Regions from separate parts of the Nocardia iowensis genome, predicted to be linked through region 3. Evidence: riboswitches for the same ligand, from Rfam matches in the RefSeq annotation. Region 3 holds a riboswitch; each other region holds the start of a gene.
The links. Region 3 has a riboswitch for S-adenosylmethionine ahead of KV110_RS11660 (amino acid ABC transporter permease). Riboswitches for the same ligand answer to the same signal wherever they lie in the genome.

Region 1: linked by a shared signal. The riboswitch ahead of KV110_RS13910 (2OG-Fe(II) oxygenase) and the one ahead of KV110_RS11660 (amino acid ABC transporter permease) in region 3 are both predicted to bind S-adenosylmethionine.
Region 2: linked by a shared signal. The riboswitch ahead of KV110_RS02520 (aminotransferase class V-fold PLP-dependent enzyme) and the one ahead of KV110_RS11660 (amino acid ABC transporter permease) in region 3 are both predicted to bind S-adenosylmethionine.
Region 4: linked by a shared signal. The riboswitch ahead of KV110_RS05850 (bifunctional o-acetylhomoserine/o-acetylserine sulfhydrylase) and the one ahead of KV110_RS11660 (amino acid ABC transporter permease) in region 3 are both predicted to bind S-adenosylmethionine.

Annotation. Positions count from the first base shown of each region.
Region 1 covers NZ_CP078145.1:3,022,470-3,026,000, reverse strand. Annotated here, with positions in the region: gene KV110_RS13920 (hypothetical protein) at 1-91, opposite strand, end outside; gene KV110_RS13915 (hypothetical protein) at 382-969, shown strand; SAM riboswitch class IV at 1,055-1,173, shown strand; gene KV110_RS13910 (2OG-Fe(II) oxygenase) at 1,294-2,100, shown strand; gene KV110_RS13905 (tRNA-dependent cyclodipeptide synthase) at 2,100-2,822, shown strand; gene KV110_RS13900 (MFS transporter) at 2,819-3,531, shown strand, end outside.
Region 2 covers NZ_CP078145.1:526,730-530,260, reverse strand. Annotated here, with positions in the region: gene KV110_RS02525 (flavin reductase family protein) at 1-105, shown strand, start outside; gene KV110_RS02520 (aminotransferase class V-fold PLP-dependent enzyme) at 125-1,444, opposite strand; SAM riboswitch class IV at 1,492-1,605, opposite strand; gene KV110_RS02515 (LysE family translocator) at 1,740-2,387, shown strand; gene KV110_RS02510 (Pls/PosA family non-ribosomal peptide synthetase) at 2,737-3,531, shown strand, end outside.
Region 3 covers NZ_CP078145.1:2,534,615-2,538,145, reverse strand. Annotated here, with positions in the region: gene KV110_RS11670 (glycosyltransferase family 2 protein) at 1-671, shown strand, start outside; gene KV110_RS11665 (hypothetical protein) at 679-1,416, opposite strand; SAM riboswitch class I at 1,778-1,872, shown strand; gene KV110_RS11660 (amino acid ABC transporter permease) at 2,139-3,179, shown strand; gene KV110_RS11655 (amino acid ABC transporter ATP-binding protein) at 3,176-3,531, shown strand, end outside.
Region 4 covers NZ_CP078145.1:1,307,089-1,310,619, forward strand. Annotated here, with positions in the region: gene metX (homoserine O-acetyltransferase MetX) at 1-771, opposite strand, end outside; gene KV110_RS05850 (bifunctional o-acetylhomoserine/o-acetylserine sulfhydrylase) at 810-2,156, opposite strand; SAM riboswitch class IV at 2,250-2,360, opposite strand; gene KV110_RS05855 (TetR family transcriptional regulator) at 2,402-3,124, opposite strand; gene KV110_RS05860 (MFS transporter) at 3,258-3,531, shown strand, end outside.

The DNA of each region.
Region 1 (3,531 bases), 490 kb from region 3:
TCGGGTCCGCAGATGCTGGACCAGCGGGTATGACCAACGCGAACGTCGGCAGGATCGATACTGCCGCAAACTTCAGAATGCTTCGCATCATGACTCCCGTCCTTGCGCGGATCGGCAGTGGGGTTCGATCGACTTGCTTGGACTATACCGCCACCGACACCTCAGCAATCATCTGGCAAAATTTCACGCTAGCAGAGCACATCTGACTCCATCAACCTGACCGCGGGCTCTGACACCGCGGCTACCTCCCTAGGGGCGCAGGGGCATTCGGGTAAGGAGTTGTCCCCAGCTCTGGAGCCACACCCCTAGCACCACGGTATTGCCGGAGAATGGCGCTCTGGCGGGATGTTGTGGCAGGTCGCGGATTTTTATCGTCGGGACATGCTCATTGTTGAAACCGATTCGCTCGCTCAGGACGCACCGCAAAAGCGCCGATCAAGCATTACTCCGCCGCGTGCCACCGGGCTACGACGCGGCGTAGCCGTCTCGGTTGCCGCGATTGCCGCGTTGGGTCTGCTGGGTGTGGCCACCGGCCGGGCAACCGCGGCGCCTGCCGTCGACTGTCTCTGGGCAGGGACAGGCCACGCACAGGGCGCGACGGTGGTAGCCGGTGGCTGGGAATTCACGTGTGGCACCGATCAGCGCGGCGCACCGCTGTGGCGCCGTGGCACGGTCGTCGACGCGCCGAGCAACGTGGCGAATCCGGGCTCCCGCACCCAGCCCGCAGGCAATTTCAGTGCCGGAGCGCAGCAACCGGGCACCGAATACAACGACTACTGCGTGGGCACCCAGCTCGTCGACGGCAGCGAGCAGGTGTACCAGGTGGTGTCCGACGCCGCGGGCGTCCTGCAGTGGAAGGCCGCGGGCCCGATCTCCCAATGGACCTTCGCCCCCGGCACCGGACCGGTACCGACCACCCGCTCAGCCAGCCTGTGCCTGCCGGACCAGGTGATCTGGCCCCAGAGCTGAGCAGGCGGTCCAGCCCCCTCGGAATGAAACTCAGCGCGATTCTAAAGCGTGACAACGCTTCTGACGTGCGCGATGCTTTGGTTCAGGTCAAGAGTGCCAGCGTCAAGTCCCCGGCTAGCTGGCCGGCAACCCTCCAACCGCGGCGGGGTGCCCCGGGTCAAGACCAGGCCGAGCCGCGTAATGCGGCCCGGGCAAGCGCGGGCCCCTTCCCGTTGTGGGGCCCTCTGGAGGGATGGGGGTCGAAACCATGTCCGCTGGGACCACCTCATTTCTCCTGCCCGGGCCTGTGCCCGGTCCATCGAGCGACAACCAGAGGGGAACGACATGACTACGGCCACGCCATCTCTCGGAGAACGCGTGTTGGACACCACCAGGCAGGGATTCGATCACGACTCGTTGACGGCACTGTTGAACGGCGACGTTCACGCCGTTCGGCTGGCCGGGTTCGTCCGGCCCGACGCACTGGCGCACCTGCGAAAAGCCTTCGTCGGCAGGCAGGATCACGGCCCGCTCGGCACCGACCCGCAGTTCCGCCGCATCGGACACGCGTTCTCGGAGACGAACACCGAGGCCGGACGCAAGCGGTACTTCGAGGAGGCGCATCACAACATCGAGCGGCTGCGCGCCATCGCCGCGCCGTATTCCTATCCCGCGGACGACCTTCGGCTGCTGCTCGACGAGATCTGGCCGTCCGGAGCAAGTTTGCTCCGCCGCGACGGGCAAGCCTTCTTCGCGGGCGTCGCGCGCTACCAGCTGGCGGGGGTGGATCTGGAGCCGCATACGGACAATATCGGCCGAAACCTGCCGGAGGACTTCGCTATTCGGATCCGCCGCCAACTGTCGGTCAACGTCTACCTGGACGTGCCGGACCGGGGCGGGGAGTTGGAGATCTGGGACGACTACCCGGACGAACGCGAGTATCGGGATCGGTCCGGCGACCGCGTGTACGGCATCGACCGCGCATCCGTCGGCAACCCGGCCGTGGTGATCACACCGCGGGTCGGCGACGCGATCTTCATCGACCCGCGTCGCGTCCATGCCGTCGCTCCGTCGCAGGACCGTCCCCGCATCACCATCGGCTTGTTCATCGGGGTGAGCGATCCGGCCGAGTCGTTGAAGGTGTGGAGCTGATGACGACAACTACGCTGCTCTCGGCGTCGCACAAAGCCGCATACGACCTACGGTCGGACACCATCACCACCGAAGGTCGCTCCACGGTACTGCTGGTCAGTGTCGGCGCGGACTACCACGAAGGCGAAAAGCTCGCGGCAACAATCGATCTGATCAACCGCTCGAACTTCGGCCGCTGCGCTATCGCCGTCGCGGACACCCTGCAACGGCACAACCTCAGCGGCGGAACCGATATCGACCGGCACGCACGTGCCCGCATCGCGGGTGACGAATGGATCACCCGCAATATCGGCTACTTGAACCAGATCGACTGCCCCACCAACATTTTGCGATGGGACTTCGCGCTTTCCCATCCCCGCTACGGCGACCTCTACGACGCGGTCGAGCAGGCCTACGAAACCGACGACCGCTATCGAAACGCCGTCGACAGCACCATCGACCGGTTCATCGAGCGGCGACTGACCCGGGAACCGGATGTCGATCAGGACATGGTCCGGAAGTCTTGCCGCGCATACCTTTTGGAAGAATGCCCGATCATCATGCCGCTGTGGGCGCACGAGGGTTTCGACTATGTGATCTACCCGCAGCGGATTTCCGCGGCGATGGGGCGCACCAGGGAACTGTTCGTCGAGCCGGAACACCCGGACCGGGTCGCGTGGCTCCCATTGCGCTTCAAGAAGCGAAAGTCCGCGCTGCACAACGCGGAAGGGGCGGAGCAATGACGACCGAGATCCCCGGCCAGCGGCGCATCGCCGGATTCGCCGGACTCGCGGTAGCGTCGTTCCTCGGGTGCATCGATCTGACCATCGTCACCACCGCACTGCCCGCCATCGGCGACGATTTGCAGGCGGGTGCGTCGAATACCGAGCTCACCCTCGGCGTCTTCCTCATGGCGCTGTCGATGTTCATGGTCACGGCGGGACGCGTCGCAGATCGACTCGGGCGTCGGCGGGTGTTGCTGTTCGGCTTGGCCCTGTTCGTGATCGCCTCCGCGGGTGCGGCCGCATCATGGTCGATCGGCACGCTGCTCATCGCCCGCTTCGTCCAGGGCGCCGCCTGCGCCGTGCTGTATACGAGCACCTCGACACTGGTGGAATCGCTTTTCCCGCAAGGCGATCGAGGAAAGGCGATCGGCTGGCTGTACTCGGTGAACGGGTTGGGGTTGGCCATCGGGCCGGTGCTCGGCGGCCTGCTGGTGCCAAGCCTCGGCTGGCAGTCGATCTTCTGGATCAATATTCCGCTCGGCATCGCGGCACTGATCGCCATTGCGCTCGCGGTCCCGCAGGTGCAGCCCGACCGCACCGGCGGCACCGATTGGCCCGGTCAGGTCGTTGTCGCGCTCGCGGTGGTTTCGGCGGTGGGCATTTTCGTGCTCGGCGACCTACGCGGGTGGCTGTCGCCCTGGGTGCTGCTCGCCGGGTTTGTCCTGGT
Region 2 (3,531 bases), 2.0 Mb from region 3:
GGCCTGGTGACCCGAGTCCACGACAACACCAACGAAACCCCCACCGCCGCCCCCCTCCTCTACTACAACGGCCAATACCACCGCCCCACCAAACTCGGCGACTAAACCCCCTGCGAGCCCCGACTCAGCCGACAAGGCAGGGCGCGGCGCCGGTCGGGGCTTGGGAAGTGAACGGCCGGGTCTCGGGGGTGGGGTTCCAGAGGCCGTTGGTGCTGGCGTAGTTCCAGGTGGGGCCGGTGTGGACGAGGGTGGCTACGGCCTGGACGAGGCGGTCGATGTCGGCCGAGGTGGTGCCGAGGCCGATGCTGGCGCGCAGGGCACCGTCGAGCTCGAGGCGGGCGAGCAAGGGGTGGGCGCAGAAACGGCCGTCGCGGACGCCGATGCCGTGTTCAGCGGACAGGTAGGCGGCGACGTGGCCGGGGACGAAACCGTCCAGGGTGAAAGCGACGATGCCGACGGTGTCGGGGGCGTCGGTCCAGATGCGGAGCAACCGCACGCCGGGGATGGCGGCGAGACCGGCGCGGAGCCGGTCGGCGAGGTGATGTTCGTGAGTGGCGAGGGTGTCGGCGTCGATCTCACAGAGCGCGTCACAGGCGGCGGCGAGTGCGGCGGCCCCGAGCACGTTCGGCGAACCGCCCTCGTGCCGCTGCGGTGCGGGCGCCCACTCCGCGCCGGAGGTGGTGACCTCGCGGACCGCGCCGCCACCGGCGAGGTACGGCTCCGCGTTGTCCAGCCAATCCCGGCGACCGACGAGCACGCCGGCACCGAACGGCGCGTACAACTTGTGCCCGGAAAATGCGACATAGTCGATACCCGTGTCGCGCAAGCTGATTCGCCGATGCGGCGCGAGCTGCGCGGCATCGACCAGGATGCGTGCCCCGCACTGGTGGGCGATGGTAGCGAGGCGCTCCAACGGCAACACCTCGCCGGTGACATTGGACGCGCCGGTCACCGCCAGCAGCGCGGCGGGCTTGCTGCACAACTCGGCGACCAAGCGGCCGATGGTCTCCTCGACGGTGGCACCGGCCTGGACCACCCGGCGGCCGTGCCTGGTCCATGGCAGGAAGTTGGCGTGATGTTCGATGTCGAGCACCACGGTGTCGCCCGGCACGCAGGAGGCGAGCAGGTTCAGCGAATCGGTGGTGTTGCGAGTGAACACCACCACCTGGTCGTCGGCCGCGTCGAGGAAGCGGCTCACCGAACCACGGGCAGCCTCGTAGCACTCGGTGGAGATCCGCGAGGCATAGCCGGCGCCGCGGTGCACGCTCGCGTAGAACGGCAACAACTGCTGCACCCGGTCGGTGACCTGGGCCAATGCGGGTGCGCTCGCGGCGTAGTCGAAGTTTGCGTAGGTGGTCGTCCCGCCCTGGACGAGCGGCACCTGAAGGTCATCGCCGGACACCCGAGCAAGAGCGGCACAGTTACGATCCACAACAACAGTCATCAGATAAATCCCATCGGCTCTGGGACCCGCAATCAGATGATTCGTCGAGTCCGCGCTTGCCGCACCCGGTCGGGCGTCGGCCTGGTCGTCACCCGGAGCACCCCACCGCGGAGGAGGGTTGCCGACCAGCAAGCCGGGGCTGAACGCTGGTACTCATGACCTGACCCGAGATTGGCAGAAACAGCCCGACCCTGTCAACTGTGTCGTCGGCGTGGCCGCGGCGCGTAGTGGTCGGGTTGGGCGGGCGGGGCGGAAATGCGTTGCTTATTCGGGGGTTCTGGGATCACATTGCGGGGTGTCGGTTTCCCTGCTGCTCAGCTTTATCGGGGTGTGCGTCCTGCTGTCGATCACGCCTGGGCCGGATTCGTTCCTGGTGCTGCGATTCTCGCTGGTGGACGCGCGACCGGGGATCGCCGCCGCGATCGGGTCGGCACTGGGCGGCATTCTGTGGGCGGTGGTGGTCGCGGCCGGTGTCGCGGCGCTGCTGGAGCAGTCGGCGACGGCTTACCGCGTGCTCAAGGTGGTGGGTGGAATCTACTTGGTGTACTTGGGTGTTCGCGCGCTGCTCGACCAACGGCGGCAGCGGCGGGCTGCGCGGGAAGCCGGCGACTCCGACGGCCTGGCGCACACCGGCACGGGCACCCGTACCTCGGTTCGCTCGGCGTTCACCGCGGGGATCGTCTCGTGCATGTTCAACCCGAAGGTCGGCCTGTTCTATCTCGCCGTGCTACCCCAGTTCCTCACCGAGGTCACCTTCGTCAACACCCTCGCGCTCGGCGCCATCGAATCGCTCATCGCCGCGGTAGAGATGGTGATCCTGGCCTTGGTCGCCTCCCGCGCGGTCGCGCTGCTGCGCCGCCCGAAGATCCGGGAACGGCTGGAACAGGCCAGCGCCGCCATCCTGGCCACCCTCGGCATCGGCACCGCCGCCTCAGCGGCCTGAATCCCACCGCCGCGGCGGTGCTCGAAACGCCCTGAGCTGCAATATCACCGGGGCGATGAGCGGAATCACAACAGGGCGAACCCACCGACCCAGCGACTATCTGGCGAACCTGCCGCGGAACCCGCCCACCAGGCCTTGCTTCGGCGCGCCCGCAAGAAATCGCCACGACCTGCAACGACTCGGCCCGCGTTCGGGAGCCCCGCAACCGCGCCGGTGAACAACAAACGTCGACAACCCCGAGTACCGTGGACAACTGGTCACCAGGGTGTTTGCCCACTGGTAACCCAGCTATGACACAACAACACCAGGGAAGTGCGAGGCAGGTCGAATGGGAGGTGGGCAGGGCGTCATGCTCCAGCCACAGGTTGACGCGACGGTGGATCCGCTCCTACGGACCCCGCACACGCCACCGGCCCGGACTCTCGTCGACATCCTGACCGCCACCGCGCTGACCCACCCCGATGCACCCGCCATCGATGACGGCGACACGGTGCTCACCTACCTCGAACTCGTTGCCGAGATCGAGCAGACCGTGGCCCGGCTGGCCAAGGCGGGTGTGCGGCCGGGTGACCGGGTCGGCGTGCGCATGCCGTCGGGCTCCCGAGACCTCTACCTCACCATCCTTGCCGTGCTCTACGCGGGCGCCGCCTATGTGCCGGTCGACGCCGATGACCCGGACGAACGGGCCCAGCTGGTCTTCGGCGAGGCTCAGGTCACCGCGATCGTGACCGCGGCGGGCATCGAGACGACACCGGTGGGAATCCGTGCCGCAGCGGACAACTCACCCGACGCGAGCACAAGTTCCGCGCCGACCCCGGCCGACGACGCCTGGATCATCTTCACCTCCGGCTCCACCGGGACGCCGAAAGGTGTTGCGGTGACCCATCGCAACGCCGCCGCCTTTGTCGACGCCGAGGCCAGGCTCTTCCTGCCGGACGCCCCGATCGGCCCCGGCGACCGGGTGCTCGCCGGACTCTCGGTCGCCTTCGACGCCTCCTGTGAAGAGATGTGGCTGGCTTGGCGCAACGGCGCCTGCCTCGTCCCCGCCCCGCGCGACCTGGTCCGCACCGGCGCCGACCTCGGCCCATGGCTGGTACGCCGGGAGATCAGCATCGTCTCCACGGTGCCTACGCTGGCCGCCACC
Region 3 (3,531 bases):
CACCTTGGCCGATGCAGCGGGCCGAGTCCGTGGCCGAGGCGTTGGTGCAGCCGCTGCTGTGCTGGTCGTGGGCGGCGACATTGCCGATTTCGGTGGCGAATCGGAGTCTGCGGCCGTCGACTTCGGTTGCCTGCGGCCAATTTCTGGTGTTCGACACCGCTGCCTACCGGGCCGTCGGCGGGCACGCCGCGGTGGCCGCCAGTGCCACCGAGGACCTTGATATCGCCCGAACACTGCGCCGCGCAGGACAACCCACCGCCCTCGTGGGCGCGGGACGGATGGCAAGCACCCGAATGTACTCGGGCGTACACGAACTCGACGACGGCTACACCCGCTGGCTGTGGTCGGCCTACGGCGGCACGATCCCGGGCGGCGCGGCCGTGGGACTTCTTGCCGCCCTCGGCTATTGGGTGCCACCGTTGGCGGCGTCGTGTGGTCGCGGCACCGTCCGCCGCATCGGACTCCTCGGCTACGCCGCCGCCGTCACCGGCAGGCTGTTGTCCCGCTCCCTCGAAACCGGCGGTCCGGTCGCCCCCGCCGATGTCGTTGCCGCACTGGCCCACCCGCTGTCCATCGCCGCCTATCTCCGGCTGTGGGTACGCTCCCACCGCGCCCGCCGACGCGGGACGCTGCGCTGGAAGGGTCGCGCGCTCGGTTCCGTCGGCGCCTAGCTGGGGCTTACCGAACCTCGGTGATGCCAACCGTGGGCAAGAAGAAGCAGGACTTTCCGCCGTTCTCCACCGTGCCGAAAACCGCGGCCAGCACGGTGCCGGTGCCGGTCTCGACGGGTACGGCGCGGACGCCGCCCATCGGGAGGGCGGCGAAAAAGAAGTCCTGGATGGCACGTTCGGCCATCGGGCGCAGGGCGGGCGGGACTTCGGCGGGAATCATGCCACCGAAGACGGTGGACAGCGGGCCCATGGCGGCCAGCCCGCCTCGGCCGCTCGTCAGGTTCATCCAGGCGACATGCATGCCGGTGGTGTCCGAGCCGTCGTGGCCCAACCCGTACGGGATGAAGGTGAACATGGTCTGCCCGGCCTTGACGGCGGTCAGGTCGAGGCCGGGAATGGCGACCGTGGTCTTGGGCCATGGGCCCGGCACGGCACCCGCCACCGCGGGGGCCAGTCCGTAGGTGGTGCCGTCGAGGCAGAACGCTGCCGCGGTCGGGTAGAGGAACGGCTGCATACCGAAGGAACGCAGGCCCTCGATCGCGGTGTTGTACACGCCGAGGACATCGCCGGGCGCGGCGGTACCGGTCTGGGCGGGACGATCCCCCGTCGTGCGGACCTCGCCAGGAGCGGGCGGCGCCGGGGCCGCACTCGCGACAGGAGCGGCCAGGGCCAGTGCGACCGAGCAGGTCGCGACAGCAGACAAAATGGTCAGACGGCGCATCACGGTCACGGAGACCTCTCTCATCGTCGACGCAATCGAAGGTCGACGGTACTCCGGCAAACCCGCTGAACTGGCTGTATTACGCCCGGCAAGTCATCGGCGTGTCCTGCGGACGACCTGCAAGGGGCCCCGCACAGCGCGAGTCGTACGCTGCTTCCGGCAGTACCGCCCGAATACGTGAGCAGCACACCGTCCAGGTGGCGCGGCACTGTCGCCGGAAACCGATCAGGCTGTGTCAGCACATGTCCGGCTATCGGATTTACTCCGCGAATCGGACCCCGGCAAGATCTACGCTCACCGTGATTACTTCCCTTGCCCCAGGGTTCGCCTGCTGGGCATGATAATTCGGCTCGACCCTGGCATCACCCGATGTCCGGATCGGCGACAACCATCCAGAGCGACCGAGAGACCTGGCTCGTCGACGTCGCAGCAACCCCCCGGTTCACCGGGTGCGGGTGCTTCCGCCGGGACCGATGGAGGAACCGAAGTGATCATTTCCGCTGCTCGCGGCACCCGTTGGGGCCGTCGCCATATCGATCAGTGCAAAGTGACGTCCGCGAGCTGTCGGGGCTGACCCGCAGCCAGTCTGTGCACCCGTCGCTGGCCGGGTGATGTGACCGCGGCCCGAGTGGCGCGGTCTCGTTCGTTCTTCCGAAGGACCCGTCATGAGTGAGCGTAGCGAGCGAACAAAAGGCACAGCTGCCAAACGCAGTCATGACGGAGCCGAGCGCCAGCGAGGTGGAGTCATGAGTGCGTCCGCCGCACCCGATGCCGCCGCCGTCCCCGGCGAAACCGACGCCGATACCGGCACGCCGGTTGCTGTCGACACCGCGACCGGTGCCGAAACCGCCGCAGACCCGGGGCAGGCCGCCCCCGCACCAACCGTGGCCAAACAGTGGCACCCGTGGCGGTGGGTGATCAGCGCCGTCGCGCTGATCCTGCTCGCGCAGTTCATCCATGGCCTGGCCACCAACCCGGGTTGGGATTGGCCGACGTTCGCCAAGTACGTCACCGCGGAATCAGTGCTGGCAGCGCTGAAAGTGACGCTGGAACTGACCGCTTGGGGAACGGCACTCGGCTTCCTGCTCGGCACCGCGCTGGCGATCGCCCGATTGTCGAACAACCCGGTGCTACGGGTGATCTCGTGGTGCTACATCTGGGCATTCCGCTCGATCCCGCTCATCGTGCAGCTGCTGTTCTGGTTCAACATCGCCTACCTGTACAACACGCTGTCGCTCGGAATCCCGTTCGGCCCCGCGTTTTTCACCTTCGAGGTGAACGGCGTGATCAGTGGCTTCACCGCGGCGGTGATCGGGCTGGCCCTGCATCAGGCGGCGTATTCGGCCGAGATCATCCGCGCCGGCATCATCTCCGTGGACGCGGGCCAGCTGGAAGCCGCTGCGGCGCTCGGCATTCCGCGCCTGCGACAGTTCCGCACCATCGTGGTCCCGCAAGCGATGCGGTCGATTCTGCCCAATGCGACCAACGAGGTGATCAGCCTGTTCAAGGGCACCTCGATCGTCTCGGTGATGGCGATCGCGGAACTGTTCTACCAGGTCCAGGTGATCTACGGACGCAACGGCCGGGTGGTGCCGCTGCTGATGGTCGCGACCGCCTGGTACATCGTGCTCACCACCGTGCTCTCGGTGGCGCAGTACTACATCGAGCGCCACTACGCCAAGGGCACCCAGCGCACCCCACCGCCGTCGCCGGTCGCGCGGGCCTGGCAGAAGCTGCGCGAGATCGCCGAAAACAGCACCACCGCACCACGAGGAGCGACCCGATGACCGCCGCACCCGCCGTCGAAATTCGCGGCGTCCGCAAATCCTATGGTGCGCACGAGGTGCTGCGTGGCGTCGATTTGACCGTGCGCTCCGGCGAGGTGGTGACGGTGATCGGTCCCTCCGGCTCCGGCAAGTCCACGCTGCTGCGGGTGGTCAATCATCTGGAGTCGCTGGATGCGGGCACCGTGCACATCGACGGTGAGCTGATCGGATATCGGCTGCGCCGCAACATGTTGCACGCGCTGCCCGATCGTGAGGTGCGCAAGCAGCGTTCCCGGATCGGGTTCGTCTTCCAGCAGTTCAACCTGTTCCCGCATTTGACGGTGCTCGACAATGTCACGCTCGCACCGCTTTC
Region 4 (3,531 bases), 1.2 Mb from region 3:
GCTCTGCACCGCGTACCGGCCGCCGCGCCACGGATCCTCCGCGCCCTGCGCGCTGTTCTCGAAGCGATGATCGAGCTCGTCCTCGGTGCGATAGGTCAGGTGCGCGATGCGCCGGGCGATGCCCATGCCGGTCATCGGGGCCCGGTCGGTGTCGTGGTAATCGCCGCCCTGCCAGTCCGGATCGGCCTTGATCGCCGCGATCTGGGTGGTCTGGGTGCCGATCTGGTCGGCGGTGGCGCGGGCGCCGACGGCGAGCACCAGCGCCGAGCCGACCCGGTCCGGCATGCCGACCATCCACTCCAGCACCCGCATGCCGCCCATCGACCCGCCGACCACGGCGGCCAGCCGCTCGATGCCGAGCAGGTCCATCAGCGCGGCCTCGGCGGCCACCTGATCGCGGATGGAGATCTCCGGAAACCGTGCACCCCAAGGCTTTCCGTCGGGCGCGAGGGTCGACGGCCCGGTGCTGCCCTTGCAGCCGCCGAGCACGTTCGTCGCGATCACACACCACTCGTCGGTGTCGAGCGGACAGCCGGGTCCGACCATGCCGTCCCACCACCCCGGCAGCGGATGGATGTCATCGGGGTGGCCGACCACGTGTGAGTCGCCGGTCAGCGCGTGCTCGACCAGCACCACATTGTCCAACGTGGGGGAGAGCTCTCCCCAGCGCTGCACGGCGAGGTGGACCTGCGGGATGACCGCGCCGCTCTCCAACTGCACGTCACCGATCGGGATGATGCCGAGCCGCCCGTCCGGGGGCGGCAGGGCCACCCCGGACGAACGGGCGTGACTCGGTTCGCTACTCACCTTCACGTCGCCGCCGCCGCGAAACCGGCACGCAGATCGGCGAGGATGTCATCGATTCCCTCGATGCCCACCGCAAGGCGGACCAGGCCCGGAGTGACGCCCGCGACGAGTTGCTCGTCCGGCGTCAGCTGCGAATGTGTGGTCGACGCGGGGTGAATCACGAGGGAGCGCACATCACCGATGTTAGCCACATGGCTGTGCAGGACTAATCCGTCCACGAACTTCTTGCCCGCGTCGACGCCGCCACGCAGCTCGAAGGCCACGATCGCGCCCGCGCCCTTCGGTGCGAGTCGCTGCCCGCGTTCGTACCACGGCGACGACGGCAGGCCCGCGTAGCTGACCGATTCCACGTCCGGGTGGGTGGTCAGGAATTCGGCCACCGCCTTGGCATTGGCGACGTGCCGCTCGACCCGCAGGCTCAGCGTCTCGATGCCCTGGCTGATCAGGAACGCGTTGAACGGCGACACCGCGGAGCCCAGGTCGCGCAGCAGTTGCACGCGCGCCTTGAGCGCGAAGGCGGGTGCGCCGAGGTCGGCGAACACCGCGCCGTGGTAGCTCGGGTCCGGGGTGGTGAAGCCGGGGAAGCGCGGCTGTCCCTGCGCATCGGTCACGGTCCAGTCGAAATTGCCGCCGTCGACGATCACCCCGGCCACCGCCGAGCCGTGCCCGCCGAGGTATTTGGTCGCCGAGTGCACGACGATGTCGGCACCGTGCGCCAGCGGCTGGATCAGGTACGGGGTCGCGACGGTGTTGTCCACGATCAGCGGCAGCCCGGCCTCGTGCGCGACGGCGGCGATGCCGGGGATGTCGAAGATGGCGCTGCTCGGGTTGGCGATGGTCTCGCCGTAGAACGCCTTGGTGTTCGGCCGGATCGCGGCGCGCCACTGTTCCAGGTCGTCGGGGTCGTCGACAAAGGACACCTCGATGCCGAGCTTGGGCAACGAGTAGTGGAAGAGGTTGTAGGTGCCGCCGTAGAGGTGCGGGCTGGACACGATGTGATCGCCGGCCGCGGCCAGGTTCAGGATCGCGAAGGTCTCCGCGGCCTGGCCCGAGGCCAGCAGCAGCGCGGCGACACCGCCTTCGAGCGCGGCGACCCGCTGCTCCACCACGTCCTGGGTGGGATTCGTGATCCGGGTGTAGATATTGCCCGGCTCGGCGAGCCCGAACAGCGCCGCGGCGTGCTCGGTGTCGCGGAAGGCGTACGAGGTGGTCTGGTAGATGGGCAGGGCCCTGGCACCGGTGCTGCTGTCGGGTGCCTGTCCCGCGTGGACCTGCTTGGTCTCGAAAGACCACTGGGCCGGATCGGCCGCGAGGATGGGGTCGGCCGCGGGCAGAGTGGAGTCACTCATGTGGTTTTGCTCCAAAGAAAAGGTTGTTCGCCAGAACTAACGGGTCATCGGGATGTGGGCGAAGGACAACAACACATTTCGGGAACCTCCTGGAAAGCGCGCTTGCTCTCGACCTTCGAGAGCCCGGTCATCACCCGGAGCACCCCACCGCTGCTGGAGGGTTGCCGACCAGCGAGCCGGGGCTTGGCGCTGGCACTCATGACCTGACGGGCATCATAACCGGCGGTCGGTCGCCTGCCGAAATCTCATCCGTTTTCGGTAGTCAGCCCCACGCAGCAGACGCGCATGAACTCGTCGAATGTCGAGACGAAGGTCTGGCGTCCGGCCGCGGCCGCCGCCGTGAGGTCGTCGTCGAACAGGGCGTCCGAGCGTTCCATGCCGAGATGTCCGACCAGCTGCCAGACGCCGAGGATCAAGCGCACCGGCAGGGCGTCCGGCTCGGTGCCGAGCCGTTCGGCGAGCACTTCGGCGATCGCAGTGTTCTGCCGGTCGGCGTGCTCGAGACTGCGCGCGCTGACCGCCTGGCTACTGCGCAGGATCCGCTGCATCTGCTGGAACTGCTGGAAGGACACGGGTGCCTCGGTCGGGGCGAGCGCGGCCTTGTCGATGACCCGCAGGAACGCTTCGCGTAGCGATGCCAGCTCGTTGCCGGTGATCGGCAGGCCGCGCAGTGCCTCGGCAACGGCGATGCTGAAGTCCCGGATCGGACCGAGGACGATGTCTTCCTTGCTGTCGAAGTACCGGTTGATGGTGCGGGGCGAGACGTCGGCGGCGTTGGCGATCTGTTCGACCGTCGTCGCGTCGAATCCCTGTGTGTCACAGAGGTTCAGGCCGACCTCGATGATCCGCAGTCTGGTCTGCTGCTTCTTGCGTTCACGCAGGCCGGGGGGTGGTCCCGCAGGTGTCGATGCGCTCGCAGGGTTCTCCGCTGCGGCACTCGCGCCCGTAGGCGTCGGTGACTCGAGCATGGCCATCACCCTAGCGCAACCCCACGTTTACTGTCGCCAAGCGCCAAATGTCGTAGAGCGACATTTTGCGCTTGACGACAAATGTCGCGAGATGTCAGGATGGCGACTTGTGTCGGATGAAGAGGAGAAAAAGGTGACCGAGACTGCGAAAGCGGCAGACGCTCCTGGAAAACAGGGCGGTTCGGCCCGCTGGTTCGCCCTGGCGGTGATCGCGTTGGCCCAGCTCATGGTGGTTCTCGACGCCACCATCGTGACCATCTCGCTGCCGTTCGCGCAGCATGACCTCGGGATCAGCGAGGGCAACAAGCAGTGGATGCTGACGGCGTACACACTGATCTTCGGCGGCCTCCTGCTGCTCGGCGGCCGACTGGCCGACTACCTCGGGCGACGGCGGATCTTCGTCATCG